One region of the Pantoea sp. E2023-21 genome, then DNA from elsewhere that is predicted to be linked to it. Evidence: predicted binding sites of a transcription regulator. Region 1 holds the regulator's gene; each other region holds the start of a gene.

Region 1 (10,425 bases):
CCAGCAAAATAGCGGCCTGACGACCGGTTTTTTCCATTACGGCACGCATGTTGGTGATGCGTTGACCATGTTCAGCGTAATCCCCATGTGAGAAGTTCAGGCGCATCACGTTCATGCCTGCTTCCAGCAGTTGGGTCAGCATCTCTTCAGATTCGGTTTTTGGACCGATAGTACAAACGATTTTGGTCTTTTTCATGTCAGGTTTTCTATAAGTTGTGATGGATGATAAAGGTCGGAATTCGATGCGCATGGCACCGAAGTGAGAATAGTTATGGTGTTGGAACGGATTTCACAGAAATAAGAATAGGAGACGAAAGCAAAGCGTGCAGAGAAGTTATGCAGTACGCGAGGGAACTGAGTCATCAGTGTTGCGCAAATCATTGGAGTTGTTTGCATAGGCACGTTAGCGCTGAAACCTTTCAGGTGGAACAACGCGGCATAGTATAGTCGCTAAGTATGCGAAAACCAATATAAAAGCGGCGTAAGAAAGACGATGCAGATCAAGAAAAGGGTGTTGCGCAAGGAGATAAAACCAGAGTGGTGCGCTCTAATGGACTCGAACCATCGACCCCCACCATGTCAAGGTGGTGCTCTAACCAACTGAGCTAAGAGCGCATTCAGGAAATTCAATAATTGGTGCGTCCGAGTGGACTCGAACCACCGACCCCCACCATGTCAAGGTGGTGCTCTAACCAACTGAGCTACGGACGCACTTGGTGCGCTCTAATGGACTCGAACCATCGACCCCCACCATGTCAAGGTGGTGCTCTAACCAACTGAGCTAAGAGCGCAACACGCTGTCAGGACGACAGCGGGGACGAATATTAACGGCAGGTCGTGATGCTGGCAAGGGGAAAAAGTGTTTTTCCCCCACGACTGACCAGCAACTGTGCTATGCGTCGTTTTTTTCGCCATTACCCGTCAATTTATGTGCCTTCAGCCACTTAGCGTGCAGCACGCGCGAGGATGACCTGTGCAGGTAAGCGCTGCAAACGACGGATACGCCAAATCATCATCACTGCCGCTGAAGTCAGGCCGATAATAAAGCCGCACCAGAAACCGGCTGGGCCTAATTTCGGTAATACCCAGTCCGTCATCGCCAGCACATAACCTACCGGTAATCCCAGCACCCAATAAGCAATAAAGGTAATAAAGAAGATCGAGCGCGTATCTTTATACCCGCGCAAAATACCGCTGCCAATCACCTGAATCGAATCTGAGAATTGATAGATCGCCGCCAGCAGCATCAACTGCGCGGCAAGGGTAATCACTTCCGGATTGGTGGTATAAAGTGCGGCGATATCGTGACGGAAAATCACGGTAAACAGCGCGGTGAGACCTGCCATGCTGATGCCCACGCCTTGTCCGGTCCAGGCGGCGACGCGCGCCTGTTCGGCCGAGCCTTGTCCGAGTCGATAGCCAACACGAATGGTGGTTGCCACGCCAAGTGAAAGGGGCAACACGAACATCAATGAACTGAAGTTAAGCGCGATTTGGTGGCCAGCCACTTTCACGATGCCGAGCGGTGATACCAGCAGCGCGACCACAGCAAATAGCGTGACCTCAAAGAACAGCGCTAATGCCACCGGCAAACCCAGCGTGAACAGACGTGACAAAATGGCGCGTGATGGTGCGGACCAGCGCGTTTTCATACGAATGTCGCGCATACTTGCCATGCGTTTCACCCAGAAGCGCATCACCAAAAACATCACCCAATAGACCGATGCTGTCGCCACGCCGCAGCCTACGCCGCCCAGGGCCGGCATACCAAAATGGCCGTAAATAAAGACATAGTTAAGCGGAATGTTCACCATCAGGCCGAGAAAGCCGAGCAGCATCGCCGGTTTGGTTTTCGACAAACCTTCACATTGGTTGCGCATCACCTGGAACAGCAGATAACCCGGCGCACCCCACAGTAATGCATGGAGGTATCCTTCAGCTTTCGCGGCCAATTCGGGATCAATGTCATGCATGGTGTTAATCAGATAACCGGCGTTCCACAGCACGACCATAATCAACAGCGCGACAGCCATTGCCATCCAGTAACCCTGGCGCACTTGTTCCGCGATACGTTCGCGTCGTCCTGAACCGTTGAGTTGCGCAACGGTAGGCGTCAAAGCCAGTAGAAGACCATGGCCAAACAGAATGGCGGGAAGCCAGATAGAGGTGCCGACAGCAACGGCGGCCATATCCGTGGCGCTTACCGCACCGGCCATAACAGTATCTACAAATCCCATCGCAGTCTGGGCTACCTGAGCAAGGATGACCGGAATCGCGAGGGCCAGCAATTGACGCGCTTCTGTAAAATACTTCTGCACGTAACACCTGCTTAATTAAAGAAGAGAGTGGGGCGAAATCCCCAAAGAATGCGCGGCATAGTGTAGCGGCAGTGTTAGCTTCCGCCAAACATTGATCGCATTTTGTTTAGCAAGTTGTGTAAAGTTTGAACCCCGCCAAATTAAGCTGCCGCCGACAAGCTGTGATAAACTGACGCAAACTTTGCAGAGGCTGAGATTATGTTTACTGGAATTGTGCAAGGCACGGCAGAAATTGTCGGCATTGAAGAGAAAGATCTGTTTCGTACCCATATTGTGCGCTTACCGGACGATCTGTTACCGGGACTGGCGCTGGGCGCATCGGTGGCACATAACGGTTGCTGTCTGACCGTGACCGAGATTAACGGCGATCTGGTTAGCTTCGATCTGATTAAAGAAACATTGCGCATTACCAACCTGGGTGAATTAAAGGTGGGTGATGTTGTGAATATTGAGCGTGCAGCGAAGTTTAGCGATGAAATTGGCGGTCACTTAATGTCTGGCCATATTATGACCACGGCGGAAATCTGCAAAATCATCCAGTCAGAAAACAACCGCGAAATCTGGTTTAAATTACAGGACGCCACGCAGATAAAATATATTCTGCATAAAGGTTTCGTCGGCATCGATGGAATCAGTTTAACCGTGGGCGACGTGACGAAAAGCAAATTCTGTGTGCATCTGATTCCAGAAACGCTGGAGCGCACCACGCTAGGCGCGAAGAAGTTTGGTCATAAGGTCAATATTGAGATTGATCCTCATACTCAAGCGATTGTGGAAACGGTTGAACGCGTTTTAGCGCAGCGTGAAGCCGCCGCACTGGCGCAGCTTGATAGCGCAGAATAATGCGGTTTAAAAAGGCGCCATGCGGCGCCTTGATTCATTTCCAGATGCGCATTAACGCGCAACGCGTAATCCGCCATCCTTGCCACGACTAAACACCACCTGCCACAGCTGAATATCACGGGCACGAAACGCACCGGCGCAGGCATTGAGATAATAATCGAACATCCGTTTAAAACGTTCGCCATATTTCTCGGCCAGTTGCGGCCAGCCAGCCTGAAAACGGTCGTACCACGCCATTAACGTTGTATCGTAATCCGTGCCAAAATTATGCCAGTCTTCCATAACGAAATGTGGCTCACTGGCGTCCGCGATTTGTCGAACCGACGGCAAACAACCGTTCGGGAAGATATATTTATCAATCCACGGATCGACATTCATATCTGTCGTGAGGGCACCAATGGTGTGCAGCAAAAATATGCCGTCTGGCTTGAGATTGCGGTCAGCAACATCAAAATAAGTGGCATAGTTTTTCGGCCCGACATGCTCAAACATACCGACGGAGACGATGCGATCATATTGATTATTAAGATCGCGATAATCCTGCAGCAAAATAGTGACATCTAAACCTTCACAGCGTTGTTGAGCCATTTTTTGCTGTTCGGCTGAAATCGTCACGCCATGCACCGTTACGCCATAGTGGCGCGCCGCATATTCTGCCAGCCCGCCCCAGCCACAACCGATATCCAACAGCGTCATGCCCGGTTCCAGTTGTAACTTGCGGCAAATCAGATCCAGTTTTGCCTGCTGCGCATTTTCCAATGTTTCGGCATCTTTCCAGTAGCCGCAGGAATATTGCATATAAGGGTCAAGCATTAATGAGAAAAGATCATTGCCGAGATCGTAATGTTCTTTACCGACAATCCAGGCACGTTTTTTTGATTGCAAATTAGTGAGACGCGCAGCTGCAATGCGCAACGTATCTTTAAAATGCCGCGGTAATTGTTGGTCCAGATGATGTTTTAATACGCGATGGAAGAACATATCGAGTTGTTCACACTCCCACCAACCGTCCATGTAACTTTCACCCAAGCCGAGAGAACCGTTTTCAAGAACGCGTTTAAAAAAATCTGGATGCTTTACCTGAATATCCCAGGGACGAGTGCCATTAACTGCAATATCTGCGCGCTCTAGCAGTTCATTGACGATCCGATACCAGTGGTTTTCTTCAAGGCTCACTTCTTCTATAACAGATGAACTCATAGCTTCTCCATCACCTTCCGATCTGAACCTGAGAAAAAGAATAGCCAATTTCCCAAGACCTGTGAGAGAACTCACGGAAAACCCGTGCGCCAAAAATCCGACGTTTTACAGAGGTATGAATTTGAATAGAAAAGTTGGACGTAACACTGGAGTATCGTGCAGACGCCATCCCGCGACAGGGTCGCTAAAGGTATTACATTTATATTATTGATTTAATACAGAATTACTGACCCACTGAGTATATGCTCACGTGGGTCAATATTCAACGGGTGATCGTTAGTTTGCTAACGAAAATCGTTGCCTTAATGATTATCTTCGCAGGGACGGGAAGTGTGGGCAATATCACTTTGTGCGTTTACTGCTCGCTGGCAGACAAACCCCGCCCACGCCAGTACCACGGTGGCCACCATCACTAAAGTCGTGTTAAACAGCGCTTGCTCAAGGCCAGCAGAGACCAACAGGCTGGCGACAAAGCACAATCCTAACTGGAACAAGTTCTGTAATCCGGCCGCTTTGCCGGTGGCGTGCGGGAAGGGCGCTAATGCGCTGGCAACCACAATCGGATAGATCGCGCCATTGGCCAGCGCCATGCCGCAGAATGGCATGAGTAATACGAACAGCGGCGCTGAAGGCATTAAGGCGATAACAAACAGGCTCAGGATGCTCAGGCTATACAGCACCAGCAACCATGGCAACAGTTGTGCACCTTGATAACGATTTAACAGCGTGCGACAGCCAAAACCGCCAATTAAAAACGCAATAGTCTGCGGAATATAACTCAGGCCAATATCGCCCGGTGTCAGGCCAGCAGCGGCGAGAATGAAAGGTGATCCCGTCAGCCAGGCGAAGAAACTCGCCGAGCAAGCAGAATAGATCAAGACGTTACCGCTATAGACGCGCGTGCCCAGTAAGGTTAACCAGCCAGGTTGTGTACCACCGGCCACTTTTTCGCGCTTAGCCGACGTTAACTGCAGCGTACCGATCAGCAGTACCACCGCGACCAATGTCAGCGTGATAAAGATGCTGCGCCAGTGGAAGTGGCTGATAAGCCAGGCGCCAAGCAGTGGTGCCAGCGCAGGAGACAGCGCAACCAGCGGCATAATCGTTGCAAACACTTTATTCGCTTTGGCTTTTGGATAGTGATCTACCACCAACGCCTGCCAGCTCACGGCTGCAGCACACACGCCAATGGCCTGCACAAAGCGCAGCGCCAACATCAGGCGTACGTCGGTTACCCAAAGCATACCCAGGCAGCCGAGGGCGAAGATGGCTAAACCCGCCAGTAAAATCGGTTTACGTCCATAACGATCCGACAGCGGCCCCCAAAATACCTGTGCACAGGCAAAACCGCCGAGAAACAGACTTAAGCTGGCGCTGATAGTGCCGGGTGCGCTAGCAAAATCACGCTGCATATCGCCAAAGGCGGGTAAATACATATCCGTGGCAAGAAAGCCGAGCATGCTGAGCACGGCGAGATAAGGCATAAATGCTTTAGACGACAACATGTTGATTCTCTTTTGGGCAGGTTGAACGCCGGGAGTGTAAAAGGATGCAACGCGCTTTGTGAAACGCTAATATTTGCATGGAGCTGTTAAATTTTTTGAAGGCAAAAATATGTGGTCAGAATATGCGCTTGAAGTGGTGGATGCCGTGGCGCGCACCGGCAGTTTTAGCGCGGCCGCGCAGGAGCTGCATCGCGTGCCTTCTGCCGTCAGCTATACCGTGCGTCAGCTGGAAACCTGGTTGGCGGTACCGCTGTTTGAGCGCCAGCATCGCGAAGTGGTCATGACACCAGCCGGCGAGCACTTCGTTCGTGAAGGGCGATCTGTTATCAAAAAAATGCTGGCAACGCGTAGGCAGTGTCAACAACTGGCGAATGGCTGGCGCGGTGAATTGAGTATCGCGGTTGACTGCATTGTAAAACCGCAGCGCACGCGGCAATTAGTGAAGGACTTCTATCGTCATTTTCCCGATATGGAGTTGATTATCAGCTACGAAGTGTTTAACGGAGTGTGGGATGCATTAGCCGATGGCCGGGTAGATGTCGCGATTGGCGCCACGCAGGCAATTCCCGTCGGTGGACGTTTTGCGTTTCAGGATATGGGCGCGCTGAATTGGCGTTGTGTGGTCAGCCCGGATCATCCACTGGTTAACAGCACTGAACTGGATGATGAAACGTTGCGAGCGTGGCCATCTCTGGTGCTGGAAGATACGTCGCGTGCATTGCCGCGCCGTATGACCTGGACGCTAGATAATCAGCGGCGGCTGGTGGTGCCAGAATGGGAAACCGGGATGGCGTGTTTGTTGGCAGGATTGTGCGTTGGAATGGTGCCGGGCCATTTGGCGCGTCCGCTGCTGGACAGTCATAAATTGGTCGAACTGTCGCTGCCGCAAGCCTTTCCTGATAGTCCGTGCTGCGTCAGCTGGGCTGAACAACGCACGTCGCCGGCGCTTGAGTGGTTACTGGCTTATCTGGGGGATGCTGAAACGCTGAACCACGAATGGCTCAGCGAAGTGTCAGCTTAGCGGCGATAATCGCGGAATGGGCCGTACGCCACTGAACGACGTTCAATCAGCGTAGGCTGAACCTCGATGGTTTGTGGATCTTCACGTTTGCTGGTGATGCGATCCAACAGCATTTCCAGCGCTTTTTCACCCAGTTCGGCTTTAGGCTGGTGTACGGTGGTCAGCGCAGGCGTGAAATAGCGCGCGTTGCGCACGTTATCGTAACCAATCACCGAGATATCTTGCGGTACACGCAAACCCATCTCATCGGCGGCACAAATTGCGCCCATCGCCATAATATCGCCGCCGCAGAACACGGCGGTTGGGCGCTGTTTCTGGTTAAGAATCTGCTGCATTGCCTGATAACCGGATTCAGGTTCAAAGTCGCCCTGAACCACCCATTCTGGGCGCACTGTAATGCCTGCTTCGTTCATCGCCTGCAGAAATCCTGCGTGACGTCCGCCGCCGGTGTTGCGCTCCATCTGGCCAGGGATGGCACCAATATCGCGATGGCCACGTTCAATCAGATAACGCCCGGCGAGATAGCCGCCTTGAAACGCGTTGTCCTGCACCGTATCGGTAAAATCACCGCGCGAAGCACCCCAATCCATGACGACCATCGGGATATTGCGGTTCTCTTCCAACATTTGCAGTAAATCGTCCGGATATTCAGAACACATCACCAGCAAACCATCGACGCGCTTTTGCGCCATCATCGACAGATAGGCGCGCTGTTTTTGCAGATCGTTGTGCGCATTGCCGAGAATCAACGTATAGCCGCGTTCGAAACAACGATTCTCCACCGCTTCGATAATTTCAGCAAAATAGGGCGCTTCACTGGACGTTGCCAGCAGACCTAAGGTTTTGGTGTGATTCACTTTGAGACTACGCGCCACGGCACTTGGCGAGTAGTGTAATTGTTTGATCGCTTCCCATACGGCGTTACGCGTTTCTTCCGCAACGAAACGCGTTTTGTTGATGACATGCGAAACCGTGGTGGTTGAGACACCTGCGCGTTTTGCGACATCTTTAATTGTTGCCATGAAAATGGTACTCCTGGGCTTATCGCAACTCACTGATAAGTATATTGTTAAACGTTTGCGTCTGCTAACGCTTTTACAGCCCAAAAGGCGGGCAAAACGGGGTGTTATAGCAGACGAAATCACTTCATTATGCTGAAAATACAGCACGCGCAAAATCTGTTGCGCAACGAAAGGCGGCGATTCTAACAAGCCCGCGCGGATAACACGAGATTTTTGCCGATTGCTGTGCGAAAATCGCGTTAACCCCATTAATTGTGTGACTAAGGAGTTGTGATGAATACTGACCTGAAGCTGGCGCTAATGACCACTGTTGGCGCACTGTTGATGATTATCGCCTTCAGTTTTACCGCGATCATGCATTAACAAAAAAGCCGGAGCTGTGTGCAGCATCCGGCTTTTTTCTGTTTGTTGCGCAACAATTAGCGAATGGTTTTTGGCGTCATCATACGACGCGCGCCCACATAGTGTTTCTGCCAGTAATCCTCTCCCAAAGCGCTAATCTGAATATCTTTGCCGGTACGCGGCGACTGAATGAATTTGCCGTTGCCGAGATAAACGCCAACATGATCAGCGGTGCCGCGATTGTTAATGCGGAAGAACACCAGATCCCCTTTCTCCAGCATTTCACGTTTGATCGGGGAAGCATCACGCAAGTGATACATCTCATTGGCGGTGCGCGGAAATTTGAATTTCACCAGATCTTTATAGGCGTACCAGACCAATCCACTGCAGTCGAAACCGGTATGTGGCGAGGTGCCGCCCCATTGATAAGGTTTACCGAGTTGCCCCATTAATTTGGTCATCGCCGTTTCACGCGCTTTTTGATAACGCTGGCGGTGCGACTTACTCATTTTAATGCCGGTAAGCGCAACCGCTTCGTCATCAACCACCACTTCGGGAGATTTCTTCACCAGGCGTTGATGACCGTATTTCTTAGCGGTAAGTTTCAGCGGGGATTTTTTGCTGGTGGTTTTGTGCAGCGCGGTTTCTGTTTTGGTCTGTTTTTTTAGTTTGAATTTTTGGACAGCAGTCAGGCGCGATTTTTTTGTGGTGGTTTTCACCGGACGTCGTTTGCGGCGCTCGTCTTCACGTGCGCTCTTTTTCTCTGCTTTGAGCGAGCTGGCATTAACGGGTGCATGCGGAGATGCAGCAGCCACATTAAAGAACAGTTGGGCTAAAGCCAGTATGAAAAGCGTAATTAGTAGACGCATAATCCGGTTACAGGTTAAGCAGGCTGAATGAACACAGACTGCGGCAAAGTGAGAGAAATCTGATCAAGTGACCAGCGCCGAGGCAATTCTAATCCACTTTTTTTCCAAAAGGTAAGGCCTTTTTCCATTAATATGTTACCAGATTGATTCTGTAGCAAAAATGAGCGATTTCAGCTGGTTAACCCAGCGAAACTATTGCTAATTATTAATTTATTAATGCCAATTAATGATATGAAAATGTTATTTGTCATGAATTGACTTAACAAACATGGCGATTAGCAGGCGCAAACACAAAATCCCGTTTTCAGTACGGGAGCGAAATCGCTACAATAAACAAACACGAAGTGAAGGATTAAGGAAGGCAATAATGAGTACTGTTGAAAAAATTCAGCGTCAGATCGCAGAAAACCCGATTCTGCTGTACATGAAAGGTTCTCCGAAGCTGCCAAGCTGCGGTTTCTCGGCGCAGGCCGTGCAGGCGCTTTCCGCATGCGGCGAGCGTTTCGCCTATGTGGACATTCTGCAGAACCCGGATATCCGTGCTGAAATGCCAAAATACGCGAACTGGCCAACCTTCCCGCAGCTGTGGGTTGATGGTGAGCTGGTCGGCGGCTGCGACATCATCGTGGAAATGTTCCAGCGCGGCGAACTTCAGCCGCTGCTGAAAGAGACCGCTGAGAAGTATAAAGAAGCGGAATAATGCAGAAGGCCGACACATGTCGGCCTTTTCTTTGGCTATTCGACGGACGCGTCGTCAGCGGGTTCTTCACTGAAAGCCAATGGCCAGCCACCAAGGCGTTTCCAGCGATTCACCAGCTCACAGAACAGCGTCGCGGTTTGCTCGGTGTCATACAGCGCCGAATGCGCTTGCGTACTATCAAACTCCATTCCCGCTGCTTTGCAGGCTTTCGCCAATACGGTTTGCCCCAACACTAATCCGCTTAATGCCGCAGTATCAAACGTGGCGAAAGGGTGGAACGGATTGCGTTTCAGGCTGGCGCGTTCTGCGGCCGCCATGACAAAGTTAAGATCGAAAGTGGCATTGTGCGCCACAATAATGGCGCGATTACAGCCGCTGTCTTTGGTGCCTTTGCGTACCATTTTAAAAATCGCATGCAGCGCTTCGTATTCGCTTACCGCACCGCGCAGCGGATTGGTGGGATCGATACCGGTAAACGCCAGCGCCGCAGGATTGAGAATGGCGCCTTCAAACGGTTCCACATGGAAGTGCAGCGTTTCATCGCGATGCAACCAGCCGTCTTCATCCATTTTCAGCGTTGTGGCTGCAATTTCCAGCAGTGCATC
Region 2 (10,425 bases), 520 kb from region 1:
AAACCAATCAGAATGGGCCATGCGGCAAATTTCACCGGTTGTTCAATCGGTACGCGACCCGCTAACTTGCCAAGCGTGATATTGCCAGCAATCATTGCCAGAAACACCGGTAGCTGCAGCAGCGCATACTGCATCCGCGAAAGCCCTTCGTCGTGCATCAGGATCACTGGCGACAGCGCCACCCATGTCAGGATCGGGATAAACACCAAACCAATCGCAAACGATCCATACATCACCTGGCGATCGCGCGCTAAACGCGCATAGCCTCGCGCCAACGTTGGCAGGGCGATGGAGTGGCTACGGTCACCCGCGGTTTCCGGCATCACGCGCCACAGCAGGGCAAAAGCAATCACGCTGCAAATCGCAAACAGCCAGAACATGCTGCGCCACTCGCCAACGGTCAACCATGCTGCACCCGCCAGCGGGCCGGCTAACGGTGCCAGTAGCGCAACGTTGGCCATCAGTGCCATCATGCGCACCGCCAGCGCTTCATCAAAGGCTTCCTGCACTGCGGCATAGCTGACGGCGCCAATAAAGCACAGGCTAATGCCTTGAACAAAGCGCAGCGCGACGAACTCTTCAATGCTGCTGACCCACGTAGTCAGGATACAGGCGGCGGCAAAGAACAGGATGCCAAACAACAGCACCGGGCGGCGGCCATATTTGTCAGACAGCGGACCCAGCAGCCATTGCAGCACCACGCCGCCCATCAAATAGGCAGTCAGCGAGGTTGATACCCATTCCGGGCCGACGCTGAATTCAGAGGTCACCAACAGCATGCCGGGTTGAATCATGTCATGCGCGATATAGGTGGCGAACTCAAACAACACCAGCGCGAGCGGAAACAGCAGCACGCGCCCGGTGAGTTGGGAAATAGGTTGATAGCGGGCCATCTGGCCTCCTTGTCAAAAAATAAAAACGCGACTGCCAGGCAGTCGCGTTTGTCCATGTTATTACAGCCGCTGTCGGGGGTGCGTATTAATCTACGCGCAGCACGCGGCTGGTATTGGTGGTACCGGTGGTCGACATGACGTCGCCTTGGGTAACAATCACCAGATCACCTGAAACGAGGAAACCTTTTTCGCGCAGCAGGTTCACTGCATCGTGCGCGGCAGCAACACCATCATTATTGCTGTCGAAAAATACCGGTGTGACGCCTCGGTAGAGCGCGGTCAGGTTTAGCGTGCGTTCATGGCGAGACATAGCGAAAATCGGCAAACCGGATGTGATACGTGAAGTCATTAGCGCGGTGCGGCCAGATTCGGTCATGGTGATGATGGCCGAAACACCTTGCAGATGGTTGGCTGCATACATCGCCGACATGGCAATTGCTTCTTCCACGTTATCGAACTGCACTTCCAGGCGGTGTTTAGAAACGTTAACGCTCGGGATTTTTTCTGCGCCGAGACACACTTTCGCCATCGCTGATACGGTTTCTGCCGGATATTGGCCTGCCGCCGTTTCTGCCGACAACATCACCGCATCGGTACCATCCAGCACGGCGTTCGCCACATCCATAACTTCTGCACGCGTTGGCATCGGATTGGTGATCATTGATTCCATCATCTGTGTGGCGGTGATGATGGTACGGTTCAACTGGCGCGCACGACGGATCAAGGCTTTCTGGATACCCACCAGCTCAGGATCGCCAATCTCTACACCCAAATCGCCACGCGCAACCATCACCACGTCAGAAGCGAGGATGATGTCATCCATCGCTTCCTGTGAGGCAACGGCTTCAGCACGTTCAACTTTTGCCACCAGTTTCGCATCGCAACCGGCGTCGCGCGCCAGACGGCGGGCATAATTCATATCTTCGCCATTACGCGGGAAGGATACGGCCAGATAATCCACGCCGATTTTCGCGGCGGTAACGATATCGACTTTATCTTTCTCTGTCAGCGCATCTGCAGACAAGCCGCCGCCGAGTTTGTTGATGCCTTTATTGTTAGAGAGAGGGCCGCCGACGGTGACTTCGGTAAACACTTTCACACCCTGAACTTCGAGTACTTTCAGCTGTACGCGACCGTCGTCCAACAGCAGGATATCGCCTGGCACCACATCTTCTGGCAGGCCTTTATAGTCGATACCGACTTTCTCTTTGTCGCCTTCACCTTTACTTAAATCGGCATCCAGCAGGAAACGATCGCCGACGTTCAGGAACACTTTGCCTTCTTTGAAGGTTGATACACGAATTTTTGGACCCTGCAGGTCGCCAAGGATCGCGACGTGACGACCCAGCTTGGCGGCAATTTCACGCACTTTATTGGCGCGCTGCTGATGATCTTCGGGTGTGCCGTGGGAGAAGTTGAGTCGTACAACGTTAGCGCCCGCCGCGATGATTTTTTCGAGGTTGTTGTCGCGATCGGTGGCTGGACCGAGGGTTGTAACGATTTTGGTTCTTCTGAGACGTCTGGACATGAAGGACTCCGTTAGCAAAGTATCGTGTCGCTCTCAAGCGACACGTAGTGTTCATCTATTCTATATGATTGATGGGCTGTGATTCGACTCACATTGTGAATGTGATGTTAATTATTTTCTTGTGCCTGTTTCTCCAGGCGTGAATCTTTCAGCGCTTCTTTCACTCGTTTCAAATTTTCCCGGAAAGCAGCGCCGCGCTCAAGGGTAAACCCTGTCGCCAGAACATCAACCACGGTTAATTGTGCAAGGCGGGAAACCATTGGCAGGTAGATATCGGTATCTTCGGGCACGTCAAGCGTCAAAGCCAGCGTCGCTTCCGCCGCCAGCGGGGAACCCGGAGAGGTGATAGCCAGCACAGTGGAAGCGTTTACACGCGCCAGGCGAGCCAGTTCTATCATATTTTTGGTGCGACCAGTATGCGAGATGAGAACAAACACATCATTTGGACCACTATTTATGCAACTCATGCGCTGGATCACAATATCTTCTGACCAGATGACCGGCAGATTAAACCGCAAAAATTTATTGGTGGCATCGTGTGCAACGACGGCAGAAGCGCCCAAGCCAAAAAAGGCAATTTTATGCGCTTTTGACAGAGCCTGAACGGCCTGGCGGATGACGTGAGAGTCGAGTTGCTGACGAACGCGGCTAAGGCCCGCTAACGCGGAGTCGAAAATTTTGTGGCTATAGCTTTCCACACTGTCATTTTCTTCCACATCGCGGCTTACCCAACTTGGGCTTTTAACCAGACTTTGCGCGAGCTGCAATTTAAAGTCGGGGAAACCGCGCGTGCCCATGCGATGACAGAAGCGGTTCACTGTCGGTTCGCTGACGTCAGCCGCACGTGCCAGCGTGGCAATACTGGAGTGCATTGCCTGTTGTGGAGCAGTCAGAATCTGCTCTGCGACTTTACGTTCTGATTTGCTCAGCGTATCTAATTGCGCCTGAATCTGTTCCAGCATGGGTAACCTAATGACCGTCAATTACTTTTCCGCGCTCATCAATCGATGAAATCGCTGCCAATTCTCAAGAATATACCGTGTAATAGCCCCTCGCACGCAGCGGAGGACAAATGTAAACGCGATTTTTTTGCGATACTTTGATCGCTGACGTGTTTTGCCTCGACAAATATCGAAACAGAAAATGTGCTCAAATGGCACGCTACAACACACTTAACACCTTTATAACGTTCACAGTTAACGCCAGCAAAACACTGCGTTCGGGTTGTCCCGGACCTGCGAAAAACGTACATTGTGCTGTAACAAAATTACAATAAGGACCCGGCGTGATGAGAACGCTCAAGCCGGGTATATCCTGCAACGAGGAGAGGAAAATGGCGGTTACACAAACAGCCCAGGCATGCGATCTGGTGATTTTCGGTGCCAAAGGCGATCTTGCGCGCCGTAAACTGTTGCCATCACTGTATCAGCTGGAAAAAGCCGGTCAGATTCATGAAACCACTCGCATTATTGGCGTGGGTCGCGCGGATTGGGATAAAGCGGCGTATACCAAAGTGGTTCGTGAAGCGCTGGAAACCTTCATGAAAGAGAAGATCGATGAAGCGCTGTGGGACACACTCAGCAGCCGTCTCGACTTCTGTAACCTCGACGTAAATGACACCTCACATTTCACCAAACTGGGCAAAATGCTTGACCAGAAAAACCGTGTCACCATTAACTACTTCGCTATGCCACCAAGCACCTTTGGCGCGATTTGTGACGGTTTGGGCGCGGCCAAGCTGAACGCCAAACCGGCGCGCGTGGTTATGGAAAAGCCGCTCGGCACGTCACTGGAAACCTCACAAGAAATCAATGACAGCGTCGGCAAATACTTCGAAGAAGGTCAGGTTTTCCGTATTGACCATTATCTCGGTAAAGAGACGGTGCTCAATCTGCTGGCGCTGCGTTTTGCCAACTCCATCTTCGTCAATAACTGGGATAACCGCACCATCGATCACGTGCAGATCACCGTGGCGGAAGAGGTGGGCATCGAAGGCCGTTGGGGTTACTTCGACAAAGCCGGCCAGATGCGTGACATGATCCAGAACCACCTGTTGCAAATCCTCACCATGATTGCCATGTCGCCGCCGTCTGATTTAAGCGCGGATGCGATTCGTGATGAGAAGGTGAAAGTGCTGCGCTCACTGCGCCGAATTGATCAGACTAACGTGCGCGAGAAGACGGTACGTGGTCAGTACACTGCGGGTTTTGTGCAGGGTAAAAAAGTGCCGGGCTATCTGGAAGAAGAGGGCGCCAACAAGCAGAGCGCCACGGAGAGCTTCGTCGCCATCCGCGTGGATATCGACAACTGGCGCTGGGCAGGCGTGCCATTCTATCTGCGTACTGGCAAGCGCTTGCCAACCAAATGCTCCGAAGTGGTGGTTTACTTCAAGAACCCGGAGATGAACTTGTTCAAGGATTCGTATGCTGAACTGCCGCAGAACAAGCTGACCATCCGTCTGCAGCCGGACGAAGGTGTGGATATCGAAATTCTGAATAAAGTGCCGGGACTCGATCACAAGCACAAACTGCAGACGACTAAATTGGATCTAAGCTACTCGGAAACCTTTAACCAGTCGCATCTGGCGGATGCCTACGAGCGTCTGCTGCTGGAAACCATGCGCGGTATTCAGGCGCTGTTTGTGCGTCGTGATGAAGTTGAAGCCGCATGGGGCTGGGTGGATTCCATCATTGATGCGTGGAACGCCGATGCCGAAGCGCCGAAGCCCTATCAGGCGGGGACATGGGGACCGGTTGCCTCTGTCGCGATGATTACGCGTGATGGCCGTTCCTGGAACGAGTTCGAATAAAGACGCAATCCTAAGCCCGCCAACTGTGCGGGCTTTTTTTTGTCCAAAATCCCTTTTTTCTAAAAACTGAACCCCAGTTTCAAAAAAGTTTGATATCCCATGGACGCCGCTCAAGCCGATCTTGTATGGTAGAGCCCAATTATTGACAGCGTGGCCATATGCCGGGCTGATGCAACTAAGGAAACGTGATGAAGAACTGGAAAACAAGTGCAGAACAGATCCTGAAAACTGGCCCGGTCGTGCCGGTCATCGTGGTTAACAAGCTTGAACATGCGGTACCGATGGCGAAAGCGCTGGTGGCAGGCGGCGTGCGTGTGCTGGAGGTGACGCTGCGTACGCCGGTGGCGATGGACGCATTGCGCGCAATGATTAAAGAAGTACCGGAAGCGATTGTCGGTGCGGGCACGGTTATTAACACGCAACAGCTAAAAGAAGTGACGGACGCGGGTGCGCAATTTGTCATCAGCCCCGGATTGACCGAGTCGCTGCTGAAAGCGGCGGTTGAAGGTCCGGTGCCATTAATTCCAGGTATCAGCACGGTTTCAGAACTGATGACCGGCATGGATTATGGCCTGCGTGAGTTCAAATTCTTCCCGGCGGAAGCCAATGGTGGCGTGAAAGCGCTGTCAGCGATTGGCGGTCCGTTCCCGCAGGTGCGTTTCTGCCCGACGGGCGGCATCTCACCAGCCAATTACCGTGATTATCTGGCGCTGAAAAGCGTGCTTTGCATTGGCGGTTCGTGGCTGGTACCCAATGATGCGCTGGAAACCGGCGACTGGGACCGTATCACACGTCTGGCGCGTGAAGCGGTTGAAGGAGCACGCGCTTAACGGCGTTTTGGAAAGTGCGCAGGAATGCGCACCTGAGGATTGTAGGTCGCCAATGATGGCGACCTCTTCGTTTTTAACCTAGCCTGCCACTTTCACCGCTGCCGCACTGGCAACGGCGCGTGCGATAGCGTTATCGGTGTTTTCACCGGTCGCTAAAGCCACACCCAAACGGCGCTGACCGGCGATTTCCGGCTTACCAAATAGACGCAGTTGCAATCCGGCACCCAGCGCGGCTTCGATATTCCCGAACACAACGTTCTGGCTGTTCAGCTCCGGCAAAATCACTGCCGATGCCGCGGGTCCGTATTGACGGATGCCGCCAATTGGCAAGCCGAGGAAGGCGCGCACATGCAGCGCAAATTCTGACAGATCCTGCGAGATCAACGTTACCATGCCGGTATCATGCGGACGCGGCGAGACTTCGCTGAACACCACATCATCGCCACACACAAACAGCTCAACGCCAAACAGGCCATAACCGCCAAGCGCTTTCACCACGTTCGCGGCGATATCCTGTGCGCGTTGCAGTGCCAGTTCACTCATCTGCTGCGGCTGCCAGGATTCACGGTAATCACCCTCTTCCTGACGATGACCAATCGGCGCGCAGAAATGGATACCATCTACTGCACTGATGGTGAGCAGAGTGATTTCAAAATCAAACTTCACCACCCCTTCAACGATGACGCGGCCGGCACCGGCACGTCCGCCTTGCTGCGCATAATCCCAGGCTTTATCCAGCTGGCTGGCTTCACGCATAAAGCTCTGACCTTTACCGGATGAACTCATCACTGGCTTAACGATGCACGGGAATCCAATGGCATGCGCCGCTGCAACAAAATTCTCTTTGCTATTAGCAAACTGATAAGTTGAGGTCGGCAAGGACAACTCTTCCGCCGCCAGACGGCGAATGCCTTCACGGTTCATGGTCAGACGTGCGGCGCGTGCGGTCGGCACCACTTTCTGGCCTTGTGCTTCCAGTTCCAGCAGTTTTTCGGTGGCGATAGCTTCAATTTCCGGTACCACAAAGTGCGGCTTTTCCTGCGCAATCAGTGTAGCGAGCGCGTCGCCGTCCAGCATGTTGATCACATAGCTGCGATGCGCCACATGCATGGCAGGTGCATCGGCGTAACGGTCCACCGCGATCACCTCCACACCAAGACGTTGGCATTCAAGTGCCACTTCTTTGCCTAATTCGCCTGAACCTAACAGCATGACACGCGTAGCGGCAGGGCGCAGCGCGGTTCCGAGAGTCGTCATAATTTCACCTTAGCAGTCAAAATGCGGGCGCAGTATAAACGAAAACGTTTGCGTACTCACGCTTTCGCCAACATCAGGTTTGCCATACTTTTCCCGCTCTGACGTTAACTGACACAGCCTGCGGCAGCATGGAGGACGGAAAATTCAACAGGAGTCAAACGATGAGCAATTGGCTACAGCAAATTCAATCCGTGCTGGCGAAAAAGGGCGGTGATGGAAAATCTGGCGGATTAAGCGACATGCTGGCACCCGGCGCATTAGGCGGGCTGGCAGGATTGCTGGTCGGCAGTAAATCCACGCGTAAGCTTCTGACCCAATACGGCGGCAAAGCATTGCTGTTAGGCGGCGGCGCGGCGGCTGGCGCGTTGCTGTGGAATAAATACAAACAGCGTATACGTGAAACGCATCAGAATGAAGCGGGTTTCGGCCAGCTGCAAACGCCCATGGATCAACGTGCCGCACGTTTAGTCACGGCGCTGGTGTTCGCGGCGAAAAGTGATGGTCATATCGACGATCAAGAGCGCGCAGCGATTGAAAAAAACATCCAGCAAGCGGGTTACGGCGCACAAGCCGAAACGTTAATTCAGCAGGCGATGAATCGCCCGCTCGATCCCAACTGGCTGGCCGCCGACGTCAAAAACGAAGAAGAGGCCCTGGAGCTCTATTTCCTCAGCTGTGCAGCCATCGATGTCGATCACTTTATGGAGCGCAGCTATCTCTCTGCGCTCGGCGATGCGTTGAAAATCCCTCAAGATGTACGCGACGGCATTCAGCGTGATATCGACGCTGAGAAAGCCGCGTAACGCTGTGCGAAGGTTGCGTCCGTAACCTTCGCTTCTCATGTTTGGCTTACCCCGCGCAGTGTGATGATGCGCGCAGCTTGGCATCGCGCGCGATTAGTGCCACGCTTGCAGAATGTTGTCCTTCAGGGAGAAGAGCCTAATGAATCAGCCACACGCGAAAAAAATCCCCCATGCAATGAATCTGCACGGTGAAACGCGCATCGATAATTATCACTGGTTGCGTGATGACGACCGCGAGAATCCTGAGGTGCTGGCCCATTTGCATGCCGAAAATGATTACGGTCGCGCCATGATGTCGTCACAAAATCCGTTACAGGAAAGGGTGCTGAAAGAGATCGTCGACCGTATTCCACCGCAGGATCATTCGGTGCCGTATGTGAAAAACGGTTATCGCTATCAAAGCCGCTATGAAGTCGGCAATGAATATCCCGCTTATTTCCGACAACCGATCGATGTGTCAGCCGATGAGCCCTGGCAACTGCTGCTCGATGGCAACCAGCGGGCATCACACAGCGATTTTTACACCATGGGCGCGCTAGCGATTACGCCGGATAATCAGGTGATGGCCTTAGCTGAAGATTTTCTGTCGCGTCGCCAGTATGGCATTCGCTTCCGTAATTTGCAGAGCGGTAGCTGGTATCCAGAAGTGTTAACCAATGCTTCATCCAGCGTTGCCTGGGCCAACGATTCCCGCACGCTCTATTACGTGCGTAAGCATCCGAAAACGCTGCTGGCGTATCAGGTCTGGCGCCATGAACTCGGTCATCCACAATCTGACGATCAGCTGGTGTATGAGGAAAAGGATGATGCCTTCCACCTCAGTGTGCACAAAACCACCTCTGAGCACTTCATTCTGATCGCGTTGTTCAGCACTACCACCAGCGAGATTCTGCTGATCGATGCCGAATATCCGGATGCGCAGCCGCAAACGTTTTGCCCGCGTCGCCGGGACCACGAATACAGCATTGATCACTACAACCACCAGTTCTACATTCGCTCGAATCGCGACGGCAAAAACTTCGGCCTCTATCGCAGCGCGTGGCTAGCGGAAGCGCGCTGGCAATCGCTGATCCCGGCGCGTGACAACGTGGTGCTGGAAGACTTCCAGCTGTTCCGCCATTGGCTGGTGGTCGAAGAGCGGCAGCACGGTGTGAATACGTTACGGCAGATTAACTGGGAGAGCGGTGAAAGCTTTGGTATCGCTTTTGACGATCCGGCCTATGTGACCTGGCTGGCTTACAATCCTTCGCCGGAAAGCGACACGTTGCGCTACGGCTATTCCTCAATGACCACGCCGACAACCTTGTTTGAACTGAACATGGAAACCGGCGATCGCCGTGTCCTGAAGCGTACGCCGGTACCGGGCTTTAAATCTGAGGATTATAAAAGCGAGCATCTGTGGATCACGGTGCGTGATGGAACCGAGGTTCCGGTGTCACTGGTTTACCACCGCAAGCATTTCCAGCGCGGCAAAAATCCGTTGCTGGCGTATGGCTACGGTGCCTATGGCAGCAGCATGGACGCCAGCTTCGGCACCAGCCGCATCAGCTTGCTGGAGCGCGGCTTCGTCTACGCCATCATACATGTGCGTGGCGGCGGCGAACTCGGACAGCAATGGTATGACGGCGGGCGCCTGAAGAATAAAATCAACAGCTTCACCGATTTTATTGATGTCACCGAAGCGCTGGTGGCGAAAGGATATGGCAATCGCCAGCAGCTCTACGCGATGGGCGGTAGCGCTGGCGGATTACTGATGGGCGGTGTGGTCAACATGGCGCCAGATCTGTTCCACGGTGTGGTGGCACAGGTGCCGTTTGTTGATGTGGTCACCACCATGCTCGATCCGTCGATTCCGCTCACCACCGGCGAATACGATGAGTGGGGAAATCCCGAGCAGGCTGAGTTCTATCACACCATTCGTGAATACAGCCCGTATGACAACATTGAGGCTAAAGCCTATCCGCATTTGCTGGTGACCACCGGCCTGCACGATTCGCAGGTGCAGTATTGGGAACCGGCCAAGTGGGTAGCGAAACTACGCGAGCTGAAGACCAACGATTCGCTATTGTTACTCTGCACCGAGATGGATTCCGGTCACGGCGGTAAATCGGGGCGTTTCAAAGCTTATGAAGGGGTAGCGCAGGAGTTCACTTTTCTGATCGGCCTGGCGCAGGGTAGTTTGCCAGACCGCGTCGATTACTGATCGCTCTTCACATACTTGCGCAGCGCCTGCCGTAACGGTGGGCGCAAATCGCGCACATTTTCCAGTACCCAGCGCAGATAGCCTGGATCCTTACGCGCGATG
Region 3 (10,425 bases), 1.3 Mb from region 1:
GACGAAACGGCAGCGCCGCCGTGTGCGCCGGACCGTGAAACAGCAACAAATCGTGGCGCGTCAGACGGTTAGGGTGATCAATCGGCGCATGTGCCGTCAGATAATCGGGCGTGGCGTACAAGCCCCAATCAATGCTGGCGAGTTCACGATAATTGGCCGCATCAGGCGCACGCGCACGGATGACAATCGCCACATCGGCGCTGGGTTGCGGGTCATCGCGGGTGGTGAGTTCGAGATCGACGTTGATGTGAATATGGCGGCGGATAAAGTCATTGAGCGTTGGCACCACGCACTGACAGCCGTAGGTGATCGGTGCCTGCAAGCGCACATTACCGGCCGGAAGCTGATGCACCTGCTGTACGAAGGCATCGGCGCGATGCATCTCTTCCAGCATACGCACACAGAAGGGATAGTAAGCCTGGCCGAGCTCGGTCAACACCACTTTGCGCGTGGTGCGTTGCAGCAGCTTGATGCCGAGTCGCACTTCTAGCCGGGCCACTTCACGGCTGACGTGCGATTTGGAGACGCCCAGGGTGCGTGCGGCTTCGCTAAAGCTTTGCCGTTCCACCACGCGTGCAAACAGCATCATGGCGGAGAGATTGTCGCGGTTGTCCATGTTCTCTGACGGGCTGGATGAGTGAGAACCGTAGATTAAAAGCTAAGCCTGCAATAATCCATCATCGCACATTCCGTAGCGGCGCGATTTATCGCGCGTATCAATGGCGGCAGCTTGCCCATCCAGATATTGCGCCATAAATTGCGCCGCTACGAAACGCACCCAAGGGAATATCGGTGCCCCTATCTCAACTCGCCATCGCCAGCGGGAATAGCAGACGATCCGGTTCAACGCGACGCTGGCGGCGCAATTGGCCTGGCGTGACGAGAAAATAGTTTTTAAACGTGCGGGTATAAGCCTGCTGGGTATCAAAGCCGTAGCTCATCGCCACCTGCAGAATCGCTTCATCGCTGTTGATCAGCGTCAGCGCGGATTCCGTCAACCGACGCTGGCGAATGTACTCAGCCAGTGAGAAACCGGTGTGTTGACGAAACAGACGTTGCAGATGCCAGCGGGAGTATCCCGAGCGGCGTGCTACTTCATCCAGATGCAGATCGTGTCCTAAGTTGTTCTCTATCCAGTCCAGCAAACTACGGATAAACTCGCGCTGATTCATGGGATTCTCCTGCTTAAACGATTTGTCCAGTGCAGCCACTGTAGCGCGTTAAATTTATCCCTTAATTAGCGGAAAATTAGCGCAGAATTAGCAAGGCGAGAAATCCGGCCCTCCTAAATACTTCAAGATGCGGAAAGGCGGCAAGTGTGAGAATCCCCAAGAGCTTACAAAAGTAAGTGACTGGGGTGAACACACGCAGCCAACGCATCTGCAGCTTGAAGTATGACGGAGGGTAATTCTGCGCTAATTATCTGGCGCTAAACTGCGTTCAGTTAAGTTGGAGGGCATCATGCGTGTGCTGCTGGTAGAAGATGACGAAATGATTGGCGCGAACCTGCAGCAAGCGCTGGAAGCGGCGGGTTGGTCGGTGGATTGGGTACGTGATGGCGTGTTTGCCAGTAATGCCTGGGCGGAAGGCGGTTATACCTGCGTGTTGCTGGATCTCGGCTTGCCGCGTGAAGATGGCCTGCAGGTGCTGCGTCGCGCACGCACGCGCGGCGACATGACGCCGGTGCTGGTGCTCACCGCCCGCGATACCGTGCAGCAACGTATTCAGGGATTGGACAGCGGCGCGGATGACTATTTGCTGAAACCCTTTGATCTGCAAGAGGTACTGGCACGCATGCGAGCTATAACCCGACGTCGCCACGGTGCGGCGGATTCCCTGTTGGGCAGCGGCGATGTGCAGATCGACATCATGACGCGTGAAGTCTTGTACAAAGGCCAACGCGAGCAGCTTACCGCGCGCGAATATGCCCTGCTCTACGCCTTGCTGGAGCGACCGGGCGCCATTCTTTCACGTGAACAGTTAGAAAACCGCATTTACGGCTGGGGCGAAGAAGTCAGCAGCAACGCGGTTGATGTGCTGATTCACGGTATGCGCCGTAAACTGGATAACGAAGTGATTCGCAACGTACGCGGGCTCGGCTGGCGGGTTCCGGCAATATGAAACCTTTCACCTTTATGCGCTCACTGCGTAACAAACTGCTCACCACGCTGGTGATTCTGCATCTGGCCATGATTGGCGGTGTAACCTGGTATTTCTATCATTGCTACGGCGATATGATGGGCACCATGAAGGACGACCAGCTCGCTAAGATTGCCGATGCGTGGGCCACCAGCCAGCGTATGCCCGCCCTGATGCCGATGGTGATGCATGCCGAAAAATTAAAAAGCACCTACATTGTCCAGTTATGGGATACCAATAATAAACTGCGCGCCAGCTCGTGGCCTGATTTACACGCGCCGCTGCAAATGAAAAAAGGCTGGCACGATCTCAAGGTCGGTGACTGCGGAGATGACTGCGAATGGCGCGTATACACGCGTCCCGGCGAGCTGGGCAGTGAGATCGGGAATATTCAGGTCCTGCACAACATCGGCTACATGAAAAGCCTGATGCTAAAACGGGCGCTGTCGGCCATCATTCCGTTGATGCTCATGATGCCGCTCTCACTGCTGGTCATATGGCTGGTGGTGCGTGCCATTACGCGCGATTTACGCGTGGCTTCACGTCATATCGCTGCGCAGGAAACACTGCATCCGCATACGGTTTCTCCCGATGGCTTGCCGGATGAAGTGCTGCCGCTGGTGGCGGCTTACAACGCTTTGCTGGATAAACTGCGCGCGGCCTGGTCATCACAGCGTCAGTTCCTTGAGGATGCGGCGCACGAACTGCGCACGCCGGTCACCGCAGTAACCTTGCAGCTGGAGAACCTGCGGCAACATATTCAACCCGGTGAAGCCAGCCGCCAGTTCGATCAGCTGGAAGCGGGCGTTACGCGTACGCGCCATCTGGTGACGCAGCTACTGAATATCTCACGTCAGGAAGATCAATCGGTGGTCGCCACGGTGGAAAGCATCGAGCTGGACGATCTGCTGAAAGAGAGCATTGAGCAGCTGATGGTGGTGGCGGATAAGCGCGGTATTGATATCGGTTTCAACGGCACGACGCACTATCGTCTGCACGCCAGCCGCTCCGATCTGCGCAGCCTGTTCGATAACCTTATCGGCAATGCGATGCTGCATACACCGGAAGGCAGTCTGGTGGATGTGCTGCTGCATCGCGTCGGCAATCATACCGTGGTGGATATCGTGGATAACGGGCCCGGCATGGCAGAATCCTTTATTGAGCGCGCCTTCGACCGCTTTACTCGTTCGCCGGATGTTCAGGCGCAAGGCAGCGGTTTAGGGTTGTCGATAGTGCGCAGCGTGGCGCAGAAACATCAGATGCAGGTTGCGCTGTCGAACCGCCATGATCCACAAGGTCAGATTGCTGGCCTGCAGGTGCGCGTGACCTTGCCATAACTCACACCGTGCCGTTGCGGCGCAATTTATTGCGCCTTATTGCAGCGAAACGGTGCTCATCAAAAGGGCGCGCGATAAATCGCGCCGCTACATCCTTTTCCCACATCTAACACGTTTCCAGCTGTACGCGACACGTAAACGGTTGCGGGGTTCCGTTCGCCACACGACATTTATGTGATAACGATCACATTTCCAGTGAATCAAACTGCAACACTTTTTGACAAACGTGACCAAAATCTATTTTCTATGCCTCTGTTACAGGCACATTACGCAAACTTGAAAATCTGGCGCTGCAGACCGGATACGACAACACACTGCCCATCCCTGGGATCGATTTCACCCGATCGCGGCGTCAGCCCGGCGATCACAAGCATGTGGTAAAATAATGAAATATAAATCGTTGATAGCAGGCGCTTTATTGGCCAGTGGCTTAACTGGTACAGCACAAGCGGCAGAAAGCGATCCGCAATACGTTTCTGATTGGTGGCATCAGAGCGTTAACGTGGTGGGCAGTTACCACACCCGTTTTGGACCTCAGTTCAATAACGACGTGTACCTCGAATATGAAGCCTTTGCCAAAAAGGATTGGTTCGATTTCTACGGCTACCTCGATCTCACCAACTTCTTCGGCGTGGGCAACAGCAACGCTAACGGCGTGTTCGACCACGGTTCGCCGATGTTCATGGAAATTGAGCCACGTTTCTCTATCGATAAGCTGACCGGCACCGATCTCTCTTTTGGTCCGTTTAAAGAGTGGTATTTCGCCAACAACTACATCTATGACATGGGTCGCAACAGCGATAACCGTCAGAACACCTGGTACATGGGTCTTGGCACCGACATCGATACGCACAGCGATATCGGCCTGTCGCTGAACGTTTACGCTAAATACCAGTGGGAAAACTACGGTGCGGCGAACGAGAACAGCTGGGATGGTTATCGCTTCAAGGTGAAATACTTTGTACCGATTACCGACCTGTGGGGCGGCAAGCTGAGCTACATCGGCTTCACCAACTTCGACTGGGGTTCGGATCTGCGTGACAAGTCAGATCGTTCACGCACCAGCAACTCGATTGCGTCCAGCCACATACTGTCGCTGAACTATGATCACTGGCATGTTTCCACCGTGGCGCGTTACTTCCACAACGGCGGCCAATGGGCTGACGGCCAGGAGCTGAACTTCGGCAAAGGTCCATTTGAAGTGAAATCAACCGGCTGGGGTTACTACCTGGTGGTGGGTTACAACTTCTAATCGAGTAAAACGGTCGCTATTAGAGGATGCGGTTGGTTAAACGGTCGCCATGAGAGTGTGCGATTGGTTAAACGGTCGCCATTAGAGGGTGCGGTTGGTTAAACGGTCGCCATTAATGGCGACCCTACAATGTAGGGTGCGCATTTATGCGCACCGTTTTAAGGTCGGTGAAGAAAGCCAATGCATTTACGCGCACCTTGTCGCAAATCGTACCCTCTTAACTCTGCGGTTTATACGCATTCACCATCCACGGCACGCCGAACTTATCGGTTAGCATGCCAAAGCCATTGGCCCAGAACGTGGGTGCCCAGCTTTTTGTCACTTCACCGCCCGCCGACAACGCATCAAACCAACGCTTCCCTTGCGCTTCATCCGGCGTCGATAAACTCACAGCAAAACCGCCATACGCCGCCTGTGGCGCGCCGTCACTTAGCATAATTTCGCCCTGCCCGATGCGCAGATGGGCATGCATGATCTGCTCCGGCGAAAAGTGCACACCCGAGAGGCAACCTTCATCTTCCACCGGCGTCTCATCCGGCATGTCGCCATAGGTCATCTTAAACAGTAGCTCGCCGTCGGTGGCAGCAAGATAGAAAGCAATCGCCTCTTCACAGCGGCCGCTGTAGAACACATACGGGGTAACTTGCATGGTCTGTACTCCAAAAAGGGAACGCCAGTTGCAAGTGTAGTGTGCATTATTTATACCGTTGCGAGCCGGGCCGCACTCTTACCTTTGCTGACAATAGCGACGGAACAGTTGCGCCATATAGGCGCTCATCGGCGTCAGCGCGGTGTCTTTGCGTTGAATTAAATAGAACGTGGCTTTCGGCAGCGGTTCATCAAGTTCGAGAGAAATTAGCTGGCCGCCGTGCGTGGGGTCTTCAATCACGTCGCGCGAAATAATGCTGACAAAATCGCTCCGCGCCACCAGGCTGGTGCAAGCCATAAAGGTCTCGCAGGTAACGATGATGTTAGGCGCCATACCTCGCTCGCCGAACAGATCGTGCAGCAGCCGATAATAGCTCCCCTGCGGTGTCGGCATCGTCCAGTCGCAATGCTGCAGCTCGGCCAGCGTGCGGGCATGCGCCAGCGGATGCCCTTTGCGCATCACCACCTGGTAATCGCGCTCCATCAGCCGTTCAAAAACTAACTCCTGATCGAGATGATTTTTATCGTAGGTATTGATAGTGAAATCCAGCTCACCCTGGCGCAGCTCATGCACCATCGAAACCAGCTGACCTTCAACAATCCGCACCTTCACCAGCGGATACTCGCGGTGAAACTGATTGATCACCTGCGGCATGACGGTGCGTGCAATGCTGCCGCCCACGCCGATATTAACGCGCCCACCGGCTAATCCCAGCCGCTGCTGAATATCTTCCTGCGCCACCCGCAACTCTTCCAGCACCAGGCTGGCATGCTGAAAAAAGTTATCACCGATATCGGTCAGCGTAACGCCCTGCTGACGCCGCTCAAACAGGCGTGCGCCCAGCGCCAGCTCCAGTTCCTGAATTGCTTTGGTCAGCGCAGGCTGTGAAAGCCCGGACAAACGGCTGGCGGCGCGAATGCTGCCCTGACGCGCCACGTCAACAAACGCGCGCAGCTGATGAAGTTTGAGGTTCGCAGACATAGTTTGGTGATAACCGTTGTTTATCAGTAGCAAGATATTCGCATCTTATGCGCGCTAAAACCAATGTGTAGATTCGGATGAATGCATAAAAAACCAACACAAAGGAAATGCCGATGAAAACCCTGTCTGACCTCGTCAACGCGCGCATCCCGCAGATGCAAACCTGGCGTCGCGATCTGCATCATTTTGCCGAATCGGGCTGGCTGGAGTTCCGTACCGCCACGCTGGTGGCAGAAGAGCTGCATCGTCTTGGTTATCAACTCAAGCTGGGCCGCGAGGTCATCGATGCTGAATCGCGCATGGGGTTGCCCTCTGCTGAGGTGCTGGCGCAGCAGGAAGCGCGCGCGCTGGAGCAAGGCGCATTGCCGCAGTGGATTAAACACTTCTCAGGCGGATTTTGTGGCGTGGTCGCCACGCTAGAGACCGGTCGTCCGGGGCCGGTGATGGGTTTCCGCGTTGATATGGATGCGCTCGATCAAAACGAAAGCCGCGCCGCCGATCATCTGCCAACGCGGGAAGGCTTTGCCTCCTGCAATCCCGGCATGATGCACGCCTGCGGCCACGATGGACACACCACCATCGGCCTGGCGCTGGCGGGTGTGTTGATGGAGATGAAAGCGCAGCTGAGCGGCACCCTCAAAATCATCTTCCAGCCAGCTGAAGAAGGCGTACGCGGCGCCAAAGCCATGGTGGCGGCGGGCGTGGTGGATGATGTCGATCTGTTTACCGCCATCCATCTCGGCACTGGCGTGCCAGCCGGAGAAATCGTCTGCGGCAGCGACAGCTTCCTCGCCACGACCAAGCTGGATGTGAATTTCACCGGCGTTGGCGCACACGCGGGCGGCAAACCGGAAGAGGGCCGCAATGCCCTGCTGGCGGCGGCGCAGGCCACGCTGGCGCTGCACAATCTGCCACAACACAGCGGTGGCGTGGCGCGCGTCAACGTGGGCGTATTACAAGCGGGCACTGGACGCAATGTGGTGCCCGACTGCGCGCTGATGAAGGTGGAAACGCGCGGCGTCAGCAATCAGGTTAACGACGATATCTATCAGCAGGCGCTGCGTGTGATTGCCGGTGCGGCGGCGATGTACGGCGTGGAGTATGACGTCAAGCTGATGGGCGGCGCGCGCAGCTGCACACCGAGCCAGCCATGGGTTGAGTTCATCCACCAGCAGGCCGAAACGCTGGGCATTTTCACCTCGGTGGTCGATACGAAAAAACAGGCGGCGGGTTCCGAAGATGCCACTTACATGCTAGAGCGCGTGCAGCAGCGCGGCGGCCAATCCTCCTATGTGATTTTCGGCTGCGCACTGGCGGCGGGCCATCACAACGCGAAGTTTGATTTCGACGAAGCGATCATGGCGACCGCGGTTTACACGCTGGCGACGCTGGCACTCAATCAAGCACAGTTTGGAGGCCAGCGATGAGCCACAGCGAATTTATCGATCGCTACATCAACCAAAACCAGCCGCGTTTTACCGCCCTGAGCGATGCCATCTGGGACGTGCCGGAAACCCGCTTTGAAGAGACCCAATCCTCCGCACTGCTGGCCGATGCGCTGGAGCAGGAAGGCTTTACCGTTGAGCGCGGCGTCGGCAACATCGACACCGCCTTTGTCGCCAGCATTGGCAGCGGTAAACCGGTGATCGCCCTTCTTGGCGAGTTCGATGCGCTGGCCGGTTTGAGCCAGCAATCGGGTTGCGCCACGCCGCAGCCGCTGGTGGAGAACGGCAACGGTCACGGCTGCGGCCACAATCTGCTCGGCACCGCCGGTTTGGCCGCCGCTTTCGCCATCAAAGCCTGGTGGGCAGAGCACGGCCAGCGCGGCACGCTGCGCTTTTACGGCTGTCCGGGCGAAGAAGGCGGATCCGGCAAAACCTTTATGGTGCGCGAAGGCCTGTTTGACGATGTGGACGCGGCAATCACCTGGCATCCCGAAGGCTTCAGCGGCATGTTTAACCTCAGCACGCTGGCCAATATCCAGGCCGCCTTCCGCTTCAAAGGCGTGGCGGCGCACGCGGCCAACTCACCGCATTTAGGACGCAGTGCGCTGGATGCGGTGACGTTGATGAACACCGGTGCCAACTTCCTGCGCGAGCACATCGTGCAGGAAGCACGGCTGCACTATGCGGTGACCAACGCGGGCGGCGTCTCCCCCAATGTGGTGCAAGCCGATGCCGAAGTGCTGTACCTGATTCGCGCGCCACAGCTCGATCAGGCGCAGGACATTTATCAGCGCGTCATCAACATCGCCAAGGGCGCGGCCCTGATGACCGACACGCAGATGACGGTGCGCTTCGATAAAGCCTGCTCCAATTACGTCCCGAATCGCGCGCTGGAGAGCGTGATGGAGCGCTATTTGCATCAGTTTGGTTTGCCTGACTACAGTGAAGCGGAACAGGCATTTGCCAGCGAGATTCGATCCACGCTCAGCAAAGACGATCTGCGCAACGCGCGCCTCAATGCGGCGCGCACCGGCGGTGAAGCGGGCATCGCCTGGACCGAGGCGCTGGGCGATAAGGTGTTAATGGATGAAGTGGCGCCTTATGCAGTGACACGCGAGATCCTTTATGGCTCAACCGATGTGGGCGATGTGAGTTGGGTGACGCCAACCGCGCAGTGTTTTGCGCCCTGCTTCGCCTTTGGTACGCCGCTGCACACCTGGCAACTGGTGGCGCAGGGCCGCACGTCTATCGCGCACAAAGGCATGTGTCTGGCCGCCAAAGTGATGGCCGCCACCGCGCTGACCTTGCTGCAGGATGACGAGGCGCTGGCGCGTTGCCGCGATGAGTTCCAGCGCGTGCGCCGCGAGCAGGCATACGTTTGTCCGATTCCTGCTGACGTAACACCGTCGAAATTAGCGTCCTAAGCAGTAATAAGCACCATCCGTAGCGGCGCGATTCATCGCGCATTTGAATGGCGACTCCGTGCCCATCCAGATATTGCGCAATAAATTGCGCCGCTACGATATGTACGAGCAGTAAAAACGACCTTAAAACAAAAAAATATAGCCCCCAAGCGGGCATGCAAACATCACAAGACGACTAACGAGGATTGACCTATGGAAGCCACCACGGAGAACCGCAGCCCCGGAAAGCTGTTTAGCTGGATTGAACGCGTTGGCAATAAAGTGCCAAACCCATTTTTACTGTTCGTCTATTTGATTGTGGTGCTGATGGTCGCGACTGCCCTTCTCAGCAGCCTCGATGTGGCGGTGAAAAACCCAGCCAACGGCGAAATGGTGCGGGTGAACAACCTGCTGAGCACGACCGGGATCCAGTGGATCCTGCCCAACATCATCAAAAACTTCAGCGGTTTCACGCCGTTGGGATCGATTCTGGCGCTGGTGATTGGTGCCGGTCTGGCGGAAAAAGTTGGCCTGCTGCAGTCGTTGATGGTGAAAATGGCCTCACGCGTGAGCCGTCGTTACGCCAGCTACATGGTGCTGTTTATTGCTTTCTTCAGCCACATCTCTTCCGATGCCGCGCTGGTGGTGATGCCGCCACTCGGCGCGCTGATCTTCCTCGCAGTGGGACGTCATCCGGTGGCGGGTTTAATGGCGGCGATTGCCGGTGTGGCGTCCGGTTTTACCGCCAACCTGCTGATTGTTACCACCGATGTGCTGCTGTCGGGCATTAGCACCGAAGCCGCCAAAGCGGTGAGCGACACCGTGCACGTTAGTGTTATCGACAACTGGTTCTTTATGGCCAGCTCGGTGATTGTGCTAACCATCGCCGGGGCGCTGCTGACCGATAAGTTTGTCGAGCCGCGCCTGCCCGCGTGGAACGGCGGCAACAACGATCGTCTGCCGCCGCTCACCGCGCTGGAGAATCGCGGCCTGAAAGCCGCCGGTATCGCCGCGCTGATATTTATCGCGTTGCTGGCGCTGCTGGTGGTGCCAGAACACGCGCCACTGCGCAATCCAAAAACCGGCGGCATCATTCCCTCGCCGTTTATTCAGGGCATTGTGCCGATCATCATCCTGTTCTTCTTTGTGGTGGCGATTGCCTATGGCGCGGTAACGAAGCAGATTCGCCGCGCGGATGATATCCCGCAGCTGCTGGTAG

The links. The regulator PurR, encoded in region 1, represses purine synthesis genes. The targets are predictions, from matches to a motif close to CANGCAAACGTTTGCNTG.
Region 2: purT (formate-dependent phosphoribosylglycinamide formyltransferase) is a predicted target of PurR. The motif match lies at 7,355-7,372, and genes of this name have one in related genera.
Region 3: ACRQ84_RS17170 (nucleoside-specific channel-forming protein Tsx) is a predicted target of PurR. The motif match lies at 3,608-3,625, and genes of this name have one in related genera.

The regions. Positions count from the first base shown of each region.
Region 1 is NZ_CP195344.1:911,572-921,996, forward strand. Features, by position in the region: gene pykF (pyruvate kinase PykF) at 1-196, opposite strand, end outside; tRNA gene ACRQ84_RS04375 (tRNA-Val) at 539-615, opposite strand; tRNA gene ACRQ84_RS04380 (tRNA-Val) at 635-711, opposite strand; tRNA gene ACRQ84_RS04385 (tRNA-Val) at 715-791, opposite strand; gene ACRQ84_RS04390 (MATE family efflux transporter) at 945-2,318, opposite strand; gene ACRQ84_RS04395 (riboflavin synthase subunit alpha) at 2,517-3,161, shown strand; gene cfa (cyclopropane fatty acyl phospholipid synthase) at 3,213-4,361, opposite strand; gene punC (purine nucleoside transporter PunC) at 4,664-5,866, opposite strand; gene punR (DNA-binding transcriptional activator PunR) at 5,976-6,887, shown strand; gene purR (HTH-type transcriptional repressor PurR) at 6,884-7,909, opposite strand; gene ACRQ84_RS04420 (cytochrome bd-I oxidase subunit CydH) at 8,183-8,272, shown strand; gene ACRQ84_RS04425 (C40 family peptidase) at 8,329-9,120, opposite strand; gene ACRQ84_RS04430 (Grx4 family monothiol glutaredoxin) at 9,485-9,820, shown strand; gene rnt (ribonuclease T) at 9,856-10,425, opposite strand, start outside.
Region 2 is NZ_CP195344.1:1,427,687-1,438,111, reverse strand. Features, by position in the region: gene ACRQ84_RS06840 (MFS transporter) at 1-893, opposite strand, end outside; gene pyk (pyruvate kinase) at 979-2,421, opposite strand; gene ACRQ84_RS06830 (MurR/RpiR family transcriptional regulator) at 2,529-3,383, opposite strand; gene zwf (glucose-6-phosphate dehydrogenase) at 3,755-5,230, shown strand; gene ACRQ84_RS06820 (bifunctional 4-hydroxy-2-oxoglutarate aldolase/2-dehydro-3-deoxy-phosphogluconate aldolase) at 5,419-6,060, shown strand; gene purT (formate-dependent phosphoribosylglycinamide formyltransferase) at 6,139-7,317, opposite strand; gene ACRQ84_RS06810 (tellurite resistance TerB family protein) at 7,479-8,120, shown strand; gene ACRQ84_RS06805 (prolyl oligopeptidase family serine peptidase) at 8,260-10,323, shown strand; gene exoX (exodeoxyribonuclease X) at 10,317-10,425, opposite strand, start outside.
Region 3 is NZ_CP195344.1:3,670,428-3,680,852, reverse strand. Features, by position in the region: gene ACRQ84_RS17190 (LysR family transcriptional regulator) at 1-616, opposite strand, end outside; gene ACRQ84_RS17185 (helix-turn-helix domain-containing protein) at 804-1,172, opposite strand; gene ACRQ84_RS17180 (response regulator) at 1,462-2,121, shown strand; gene ACRQ84_RS17175 (sensor histidine kinase) at 2,118-3,476, shown strand; gene ACRQ84_RS17170 (nucleoside-specific channel-forming protein Tsx) at 3,862-4,728, shown strand; gene yjdN (VOC family metalloprotein YjdN) at 4,946-5,377, opposite strand; gene ACRQ84_RS17160 (LysR family transcriptional regulator) at 5,456-6,358, opposite strand; gene ACRQ84_RS17155 (amidohydrolase) at 6,472-7,785, shown strand; gene ACRQ84_RS17150 (M20 family metallopeptidase) at 7,782-9,227, shown strand; gene abgT (p-aminobenzoyl-glutamate transporter) at 9,420-10,425, shown strand, end outside.